2 regions of the Lysinibacillus sp. RS10 genome follow, and region 2 is predicted to be linked to the other one. Evidence: a T-box and tRNA genes for the amino acid it is inferred to sense, from the RefSeq annotation. Region 2 holds a T-box; the other holds one or more tRNA genes.
What was found. A T-box is a leader RNA that pairs with one kind of tRNA and senses whether it is charged. The one in region 2 lies ahead of trpS (tryptophan--tRNA ligase), so its partner is inferred to be a tRNA-Trp.
Positions count from the first base shown of each region.

Region 1 (4,992 bases), 1.6 Mb from region 2:
TGCATCATGTAACCTTCATCATCTACAATAACTCGCCCCACTGGGTTTCCAAAAGAATCGGAATGTGATGAAGGTATTCCGTTACAACCAGCTATAATCATCACAATGAACATTAAATAAAACAAATTTTTCATAGCCACTCCTCCTCAACATCAATCACTATATAATAAAGTACCTTTTTTTACATATTTTATCATTGTTTTAATCAAAATAATTAAATTTACCATTATTAGTGTTATGTTTTAATCGATCAACTAAGGTAGGTTTGTTATGGGAAAAATTTTATGAGGTCTTTTCTTAGTAGGTGGCCGTTTTATATTTTATGATGATGCCTCTGCCTCAGAGATAAATGATAATTCTGGTGAGCAATTGCAGCTTGTAGAACAAGAAGAGGTAGAAACTATTTATTTTATTGAAGATCAAGATTGTATATTCTTAAATTAGTTTTGTCATGATTAGGTGAGGGGTTTTTGAAATCAAATTTGAAGGTTGCTACAGCACCTCAAATGATTAGAATCACTTGTATTCTACTCTTTTTAATGAGTGCTGGCGTGTCTGTTTCACCTGCAAATGCAGAGAAACTAAAACTAGAGAATAAGCGTGTTTATTAGGAAAAAATAAGTTTATTATTGAGCGAAAAAGGATTTCTTTGTTGCTATTTTGCTAATATATTCCAATCTTTACGGTACCATGCTGCTCATAAAAAATCCTCTCAAAAAATACATTTTGAGAGAATCTTAAATGCTATCTATAAATTTACTACAAATAAAAAAGAATCCTATCAAGGATTCTTTACTAAATATGATACCGGTGGTCGGGGTCGAACCGACACTCCAAAGGAACACGATTTTGAGTCGTGCGCGTCTGCCAATTCCGCCACACCGGCATAATGGAGATAAAAAAAATCGGAAAATCCGATTAAGAAATAAATTATGGAGGCGGCAACCGGATTTGAACCGGTGGTAAAGGTGTTGCAGACCTGTGCCTTACCACTTGGCTATGCCGCCATCATATTTGGAGCGGAAGACGAGGTTCGAACTCGCGACCCCCACCTTGGCAAGGTGGTGTTCTACCACTGAACTACTTCCGCAATAAATGGCTGGGGTACCTGGATTCGAACCAGGGCGTGACGGAATCAAAATCCGTTGCCTTACCGCTTGGCTATACCCCAAAAGTTAAATATATAAATGGGGCGACTGATGGGAATCGAACCCACGAATGCCTGAACCACAATCAGGTGCGTTAACCACTTCGCCACAACCGCCATATTACTATATATTTTATTGTTTTAAATTAAATGGGGCGACTGATGGGAATCGAACCCACGAATGCCTGAACCACAATCAGGTGCGTTAACCACTTCGCCACAACCGCCATGAAATTAATTAATTGGCAGGGGCAGTAGGAATCGAACCCACATCAAAGGTTTTGGAGACCTCTATTCTACCGTTAAACTATGCCCCTATGAATAAAAAACTGGTGGAGGGGGACGGATTCGAACCGCCGAACCCTAAGGAGCGGATTTACAGTCCGCCGCGTTTAGCCACTTCGCTACCCCTCCGGGAATACATGGTGCCGGCGATAGGAGTCGAACCCACGACCTACTGATTACAAGTCAGTTGCTCTACCAACTGAGCTACACCGGCAAAAAAAATATGGTGGGTCAGGACGGAATCGAACCGCCGACACTTAGAGCTTCAATCTAATGCTCTACCAACTGAGCTACTGACCCATATTTTTAAAAAAAATGGCGGTCCCGACCGGGATCGAACCGGCGATCTCCTGCGTGACAGGCAGGCATGTTAACCGCTACACCACGGGACCATTTTGGTTGCGGGGGCCGGATTTGAACCAACGACCTTCGGGTTATGAGCCCGACGAGCTACCACTGCTCCACCCCGCGATAATAAGGTGATTTATTTAAATAATGGTGGAGGATGACGGGCTCGAACCGCCGACCCTCTGCTTGTAAGGCAGATGCTCTCCCAGCTGAGCTAATCCTCCATCTGGGTATTGAATAAATGGTGACCCCTACGGGATTCGAACCCGTGTTACCGCCGTGAAAGGGCGGTGTCTTAACCACTTGACCAAGGGGCCTTCGTTTGGAATTAAAAATCCTTAAAGTGCTGGCGGAGAGTAAGGGATTTGAACCCTTGAGACAGTGTTAACCGCCTACACGATTTCCAATCGTGCTCCTTCGGCCACTCGGACAACTCTCCAAGAATGGCTCCGAAGGCAGGACTCGAACCTGCGACAACCTGATTAACAGTCAGGTGCTACTACCAACTGAGCTACTTCGGAATAATTTTAGTATATAGCCTAGCGACGTCCTACTCTCACAGGGGGAAGCCCCCAACTACCATCGGCGCTAAAGAGCTTAACTTCCGTGTTCGGTATGGGAACGGGTGTGACCTCTTTGCCATCATCACTAGACTATTTTAAAGACAAGATTTATTATAACGTATTTTTATTATAATTGCAAGCTTTTTTTAAAAAAACTATCTTATTCTTTCAAAACTGGATAAACGTGCATTGAATGTTTCAAACATTTTGGTTAAGTCCTCGATCGATTAGTATTCGTCAGCTCCATGTGTCACCACACTTCCACCTCGAACCTATCTACCTCATCGTCTTTGAGGGATCTTACTTACTTGCGTAATGGGAAATCTCATCTTGAGGGGGGCTTCATGCTTAGATGCTTTCAGCACTTATCCCGTCCACACATAGCTACCCAGCGATGCCTTTGGCAAGACAACTGGTACACCAGCGGTGTGTCCATCCCGGTCCTCTCGTACTAAGGACAGCTCCTCTCAAATTTCCTACGCCCACGACGGATAGGGACCGAACTGTCTCACGACGTTCTGAACCCAGCTCGCGTACCGCTTTAATGGGCGAACAGCCCAACCCTTGGGACCGACTACAGCCCCAGGATGCGATGAGCCGACATCGAGGTGCCAAACCTCCCCGTCGATGTGGACTCTTGGGGGAGATAAGCCTGTTATCCCCGGGGTAGCTTTTATCCGTTGAGCGATGGCCCTTCCATGCGGAACCACCGGATCACTAAGCCCGTCTTTCGACCCTGCTCGACTTGTAGGTCTCGCAGTCAAGCTCCCTTGTGCCTTTACACTCTACGAATGATTTCCAACCATTCTGAGGGAACCTTTGGGCGCCTCCGTTACCTTTTAGGAGGCGACCGCCCCAGTCAAACTGTCCGCCTGACACTGTCTCCTACCCCGCTAAGGGGCATGGGTTAGAATTTCAATACAACCAGGGTAGTATCCCACCGACGCCTCCTTCGAAGCTGGCGCTCCGAGATCTCTGGCTCCTACCTATCCTGTACAAGTTGTACCAAAATTCAATATCAGGCTACAGTAAAGCTCCACGGGGTCTTTCCGTCCTGTCGCGGGTAACCTGCATCTTCACAGGTACTATAATTTCACCGAGTCTCTCGTTGAGACAGTGCCCAGATCGTTACGCCTTTCGTGCGGGTCGGAACTTACCCGACAAGGAATTTCGCTACCTTAGGACCGTTATAGTTACGGCCGCCGTTTACTGGGGCTTCAATTCGCAGCTTCGCTTGCGCTAACCACTCCTCTTAACCTTCCAGCACCGGGCAGGCGTCAGCCCCTATACGTCACCTTACGGTTTTGCAGAGACCTGTGTTTTTGCTAAACAGTCGCCTGGGCCTATTCACTGCGGCTCTCATGCGCTTGCACGCTCAAGAGCACCCCTTCTCCCGAAGTTACGGGGTCATTTTGCCGAGTTCCTTAACGAGAGTTCTCTCGCACACCTTAGGATTCTCTCCTCGACTACCTGTGTCGGTTTGCGGTACGGGCACCTCTCACCTCGATAGAGGCTTTTCTTGGCAGTGTGAAATCAGGAACTTCGTCCATACGGACTCGCCATCACAGCTCAACGTTACAGTGTGCGGATTTGCCTACACACACGCCTTACTGCTTGGACGCGCACAACCAACGGCGCGCTTACCCTATCCTACTGCGTCCCCCCATTTCTCAAACGGTGAGGAGGTGGTACAGGAATATCAACCTGTTGTCCATCGCCTACGCCTATCGGCCTCGGCTTAGGTCCCGACTAACCCTGAGCGGACGAGCCTTCCTCAGGAAACCTTAGTCATACGGTGGACGGGATTCTCACCCGTCTTTCGCTACTCATACCGGCATTCTCACTTCTAAGCGCTCCACCAGTCCTTCCGGTCTGACTTCAACGCACTTAGAACGCTCTCCTACCACTGACATCGTAGATGTCAATCCACAGCTTCGGTGAATCGTTTAGCCCCGATACATTTTCGGCGCAGCGTCACTCGACCAGTGAGCTATTACGCACTCTTTAAATGATGGCTGCTTCTAAGCCAACATCCTGGTTGTCTGTGCAACGCCACATCCTTTTCCACTTAACGATTACTTTGGGACCTTAGCTGGTGGTCTGGGCTGTTTCCCTTTTGACTACGGATCTTATCACTCGCAGTCTGACTCCCGTGTATAAATATCTGGCATTCGGAGTTTGTCTGAATTCGGTAAACCGGGATGGCCCCCTAGTCCAAACAGTGCTCTACCTCCAGTATTCTCATCACGAGGCTAGCCCTAAAGCTATTTCGGAGAGAACCAGCTATCTCCAAGTTCGATTGGAATTTCTCCGCTACCCACACCTCATCCCCGCACTTTTCAACGTGCGTGGGTTCGGGCCTCCAGTAAGTGTTACCTCACCTTCACCCTGGACATGGGTAGATCACCTGGTTTCGGGTCTACGACCACGTACTAATTCGCCCTATTCAGACTCGCTTTCGCTGCGGCTCCGCCTTCTAAAGCTTAACCTCGCACGTAATCGTAACTCGCCGGTTCATTCTACAAAAGGCACGCTATCACCCATTAACGGGCTCTAACTACTTGTAGGCACACGGTTTCAGGATCTCTTTCACTCCCCTTCCGGGGTGCTTTTCACCTTTCCCTCACGGTACTGGTTCACTATCGGTCA
Region 1 covers NZ_CP167122.1:595,360-600,351, reverse strand. The annotation lists gene ACB089_RS03110 (hypothetical protein) at 1-134, opposite strand, end outside; gene ACB089_RS03105 (hypothetical protein) at 471-611, shown strand; tRNA gene ACB089_RS03100 (tRNA-Leu) at 806-886, opposite strand; tRNA gene ACB089_RS03095 (tRNA-Cys) at 934-1,007, opposite strand; tRNA gene ACB089_RS03090 (tRNA-Gly) at 1,016-1,090, opposite strand; tRNA gene ACB089_RS03085 (tRNA-Gln) at 1,097-1,171, opposite strand; tRNA gene ACB089_RS03080 (tRNA-His) at 1,189-1,264, opposite strand; tRNA gene ACB089_RS03075 (tRNA-His) at 1,299-1,374, opposite strand; tRNA gene ACB089_RS03070 (tRNA-Trp) at 1,391-1,464, opposite strand; tRNA gene ACB089_RS03065 (tRNA-Tyr) at 1,478-1,561, opposite strand; tRNA gene ACB089_RS03060 (tRNA-Thr) at 1,571-1,646, opposite strand; tRNA gene ACB089_RS03055 (tRNA-Phe) at 1,657-1,732, opposite strand; tRNA gene ACB089_RS03050 (tRNA-Asp) at 1,749-1,824, opposite strand; tRNA gene ACB089_RS03045 (tRNA-Met) at 1,829-1,903, opposite strand; tRNA gene ACB089_RS03040 (tRNA-Val) at 1,929-2,004, opposite strand; tRNA gene ACB089_RS03035 (tRNA-Glu) at 2,023-2,097, opposite strand; tRNA gene ACB089_RS03030 (tRNA-Ser) at 2,128-2,219, opposite strand; tRNA gene ACB089_RS03025 (tRNA-Asn) at 2,225-2,301, opposite strand; rRNA gene rrf (5S ribosomal RNA) at 2,318-2,433, opposite strand; rRNA gene ACB089_RS03015 (23S ribosomal RNA) at 2,551-4,992, opposite strand, start outside.
Region 1: it encodes a tRNA-Trp, which carries the amino acid that the T-box ahead of trpS (tryptophan--tRNA ligase) is inferred to sense. The anticodon was not compared.

Region 2 (4,992 bases):
CTGTCATGCGTTTCGCTACAGGGATTAACTCATCAATGTCTTTAAATTTATAAACATAAATGTCTGTATCCATAAATAATTCTGACTCATCTATGTCACCAAATTGAGTTAGTTGACTGAGAAGATCCTCTCCAACGTCGTCGAATGGGCCAAACATATCTTTGTGTTCATCAAAATGTGACTGACCATCTAAGGATTCACCGTCTTTTAAAATATGTGCACGTGTGACAATGATTTCCAAGCCTACTTCAGACGCATTGATATGAATCCAAATCGGACCCTCTACATCAAAATAATCCTCCGTGTTTACTTCATCAATCATATCCCAAAAAAGTTGTTCACCCTTTGCTCGATTGTACCAAATTTCTTCACGACTATAGCCGCGATCCTCTATATCATTGTACGTAATAAAGAGCTTGAGTGTATTTTCGTTTACACGTTCGATGTCCACTAGACCTCATCTCCCTTCACTGTCATTTGTCGAAAAACAGTTTTGTTCCATTAGTATGCTATTATTCATTGTTTTTAACCTCATACTCCATTTTGTTTTTCAACCTTTGACCACACTACAGTAAAACCATAGAGCAACCGAAATCAAAAATAATTGTCCACAGTTGCCTCTAATTCTATTGTATGCTGTTCTGTCATAAAATGAAAAGGATATACACCGTTTCACAGAAGATATTTGAATTATTGAAATTGTAGTAAACTATTAAATTTAAATCAAGTTTAACATACTTTTACGGAAATATATGACTTTTACCTACTAATTATTATACTTTATATAGATGGTTTTACATAAGTAAAACATAAAAAAATAGATGTCACAATATGCTTGTTGCATTTGTAACACCTAATACTTATTTTATGCAGAATACGGAGTTATTAGTTCACCATACGTTGTGCTTCTTGTAATTGATAAGCCCGAACCTTACGAGGTAGGAAACGACGAATTTCATCCTCGTTGTAACCAACCTGTAGTCGTTTCTCATCTAAAATAATTGGACGACGTAATAAACCTGGATACTCTTGAATTAATTCATATAAGCGTTGTAAAGGTAAACTTTCAACATCAACATTTAATTTTTGGAAAATCTTCGAGCGAGTTGAAATAATTTCATCCGTACCATCCTCTGTCATACGTAAAATTTCTTTTATTTCACGAATGCTTAACGGTTCGGAAAATATATTACGTTCTGTATATGGGATTTCATGTTCCTCTAACCATGCTTTCGCTTTTCGGCAAGACGTACAACTTGGTGATGTAAATAAAGTTACTATCATACTGACACATCCTTTCCATTTAATCATTATCTATAGACCAGTGTGTTAAATTAGAATTAATGTAATGTAAATCTACATACCCATTATACAGTACTCTATTGTATTTGAATATAGTCCCAATAAAAAAAAGAATAACTTTATCACTAAATATTCTGTCTATATTTACACATCATGCAAAGTAGTTCCTTCATTGCATGGCTAATGTGTTACTACTAATATTCCCATTCTCAGAGCATTTTAAACACCCTTTAATGAATGGCTCTTGTTCTCATTTAAAAATCTTAAACGAGAATAATGTCAATTCAGTGTGTACAAATCTAGACGTATATTTACCAAAATTGGTTGCTTTTCTAACACAAAAGAACAGTAAAAATAGCATATAAGCTTTTTTCGAAAAAAAACACCGCCAAAAGTCTGACTTTACACACTTGCAATCCACCGAGCCTTTATAATATAATTCTTTGCAACAAATCAATAATGTCTTTGGCGAATTCGCTCCGCTATCTAGACAGTTATTGTATTAAATAAAAACGCTGACGAAGAGTAGTACATATGCAATTTGCACGTTTAGAGAGTCTGTGGTTGCTGCAAACAGATCGTGTAAGCATATGGAATGGACTTCTGAGTTAGCTTTGTGAACGACTAGGTATCCTTACTTGTGTCTATTAGCAAAGCTCGTCCCTTCACGTTACGAAGCAAAGTGGCCGTTTTAGGCAAGCTGGGTGGTACCGCGGATTCAAACATCATTCGTCCCTTCATTAGAAAAACTAATGAGGACGCATGATGTTTTTTATTTCGGTACTTATGTAAAAACGTCTAAGGGACTTAAATTCAAGGAGGAAATGACAATGACAACTATTTTTTCAGGCGTACAGCCAACGGGTATTGTAACTTTAGGGAACTATTTAGGTGCTTTTAAGCAATTCCCTGCCTTACAAGATGAAGGAGATGCTGTTTATTGTATCGTCGATCAGCATGCAATAACAGTGGCTCAAGATCCAAAAGAATTACGTCAAAATATTCGCAACCTAGCAGCTACGTATATTGCTACTGGCATCGACCCTAAAAAATCTACATTATTTATTCAATCAGAAGTACCAGCTCATGCACAGGCAGGCTGGATGTTACAATGTGTAGCATCGATTGGTGAGCTTGAACGTATGACACAGTTCAAGGATAAATCTCATGGTAAAGAAAGTGTTTCTGCAGCTCTTTTAACATATCCACCATTAATGGCAGCAGACATCCTTTTGTATAACACAAACATCGTTCCGGTTGGTGATGACCAGAAACAGCATATTGAGCTTACTCGTGATCTTGCAGAACGCTTCAACAAACGTTATGGTGATGTATTAACGATTCCTGAAATTCAATTACCAAAAGCAGGAGCTCGTATTAAATCACTTCAAGAGCCAACAAAGAAAATGAGTAAATCAGATCCAAATACAAAAGCTACAATTAAGCTTTTAGATTCAGCGAAAGATATTGAGAAAAAAATTAAATCAGCTGTTACTGACTCTGATGGTATTGTGGCATTTGATGTGGAAAATAAACCTGGTGTTTCTAATTTACTAACAATCGAGTCTGCCATTTCAGGCGTATCTATTGATGATCTTGTTAAAAAATACGAAGGCGTTGGCTACGGTGGTTTCAAGCAAGGTGTTGCATCAGCAGTTATTGATCACCTTACACCAATTCAAGAGAAGTTCTACACTTTAGTAGAATCCTCAGAATTAGATACTATTTTAGATGAAGGTGCTGAAAAGGCAAACGCTATTGCTAGCGCTACATTAAAACGCATGGAAGAAGCAATGGGCCTTGGTCGTGCACGTCGCTAAAAGAAAACGGAATGGATCCCTCCAAATGTTGTAGCTTTGGCGAAACTGATTGTAAGAGCTTGGCCAAAAAGAGAGTAAGAGAAGAGTCACATTTTATCCTTTATGTCTAGAGTTTTTTCAAAACCAAGATCAAAAACAATAGCACATAACACAATGGCTGATCCAATTGCCATATAAAATTCTGTTGTATGCACCATGAATTTAAAAACAACGATCCAGGAATATCCGAGTGTCCGATAATTCAAATACAATATGAGATTCCCTAATGAGAGAATCAATAGGCCGTAGCATATTAAAAATAAAAAGAGTCGGAACATGTTAAGGGCATCCTTTCTATTTCTTCTTACTTATCATCTATTCACAAAACTATAAAAAAAGACGTCAGCCACGTAAAAATTGGGCTGACGTTTTTTATGTTGTTGAAAAACTAAGTCAATAAAATTACTGTCCGTTAATGCGAAATAAATTTTACCAGTTAATTAAAGTGTCATCATATTAAATAAAGTAAGTCTCTTCTACAAAATGAGGGGTTGATTTCCGTTCTGTAGCAAAATGCCTTTATATGCGAAAACATAGCGGCAGTAACAAAAGATGTACAATCGCTTGACTGCTATAAGTCAATTCTGCCCCGATTGGTGAAGACAAATAAACAGTGGGAGATGAAGATCCCCCACTGTTTAAAGTGTTATTTTATTTATTCCTCGATTTTTTTGAATAGAAGACTAGCGTTGTGTCCACCAAAACCAAGCGAGTTACTCATAGCATATTTAATATCTGCCTCACGAGCTTCATTTGGTACATAATCTAAATCACATTCTGGATCTGGATCTGTTAAATTCATTGTTGGTGGTAAAATGCCTTCTTTCAGTGCTAGCGCTGTGAAAATAGCTTCAACACCACCAGCTGCACCTAATAAATGACCTGTCATTGATTTTGTAGAACTCATTGCAAGTTTATAAGCATGTTCACCAAAGGCAGTTTTTACAGCTTGTGTTTCAAAAAGATCATTATATGGCGTACTTGTTCCATGTGCATTAATATAGTCAACTTGTGAAGGCTCTATTCCGCCATCAGCTAATGCTTGTAACATTGCGCGTGCGGCACCTTCTCCTTCTGGAGCTGGAGCTGTAATATGGTGAGCGTCACCTGTTGAACCGTAGCCAAGAACTTCTGCATAGATTTTTGCCCCACGTGCTTTTGCGTGCTCATACTCTTCTAGAACGACAATACCTGCACCCTCCCCGATAATAAAACCATCGCGATTTTTATCGAATGGACGGCAAGCTGTTTGTGGATCTGTATTTAAAGATAAAGCAGTATTTGCACAGAAGCCTGCCACTGCCATTGTAACGATTGGTGACTCAGCACCGCCAGTAATCATGACATCTGCATCACCACGTTCAACTACTTTAAAAGCATCACCAATTGAATTTGTACCTGAAGCACAAGCAGTTACCGAGCAAGAGTTAATGCCTTTTGCACCAAGGTGAATTGATACTTGGCCTGAAGCCATATCAGGAATCATCATTGGAATGAAGAATGGACTAACACGTCTTGCGCCACGTTCTTGGAATGTTGTAAATTGTTGTTCATATGTTTCCATACCACCGATACCCGAACCAATCCATACACCTGCGCGTGGTGCTAGCTCTTCATCGATAGTTAGTTGTGCATCTTCCATCGCCATGATGGACGCTGCTAGGGCATAATGTGTAAAGCGATCCATTTTGCGAGCTTCTTTACGTTCGATATACTTTTCAATATCAAAGTCTTTCACTTCAGCGGCAATTTTCGCTGCGAATTGATCTTTATTTAAACGTGTTAACTCGCCAATACCAGATTTTCCACCTTTAATATTAGCCCATGTTTC
Region 2 covers NZ_CP167122.1:4,112,874-4,117,865, forward strand. The annotation lists gene mecA (adaptor protein MecA) at 1-451, opposite strand, end outside; gene spxA (transcriptional regulator SpxA) at 886-1,281, opposite strand; T-box leader at 1,809-2,042, shown strand; gene trpS (tryptophan--tRNA ligase) at 2,133-3,122, shown strand; gene fabF (beta-ketoacyl-ACP synthase II) at 3,817-4,992, opposite strand, start outside.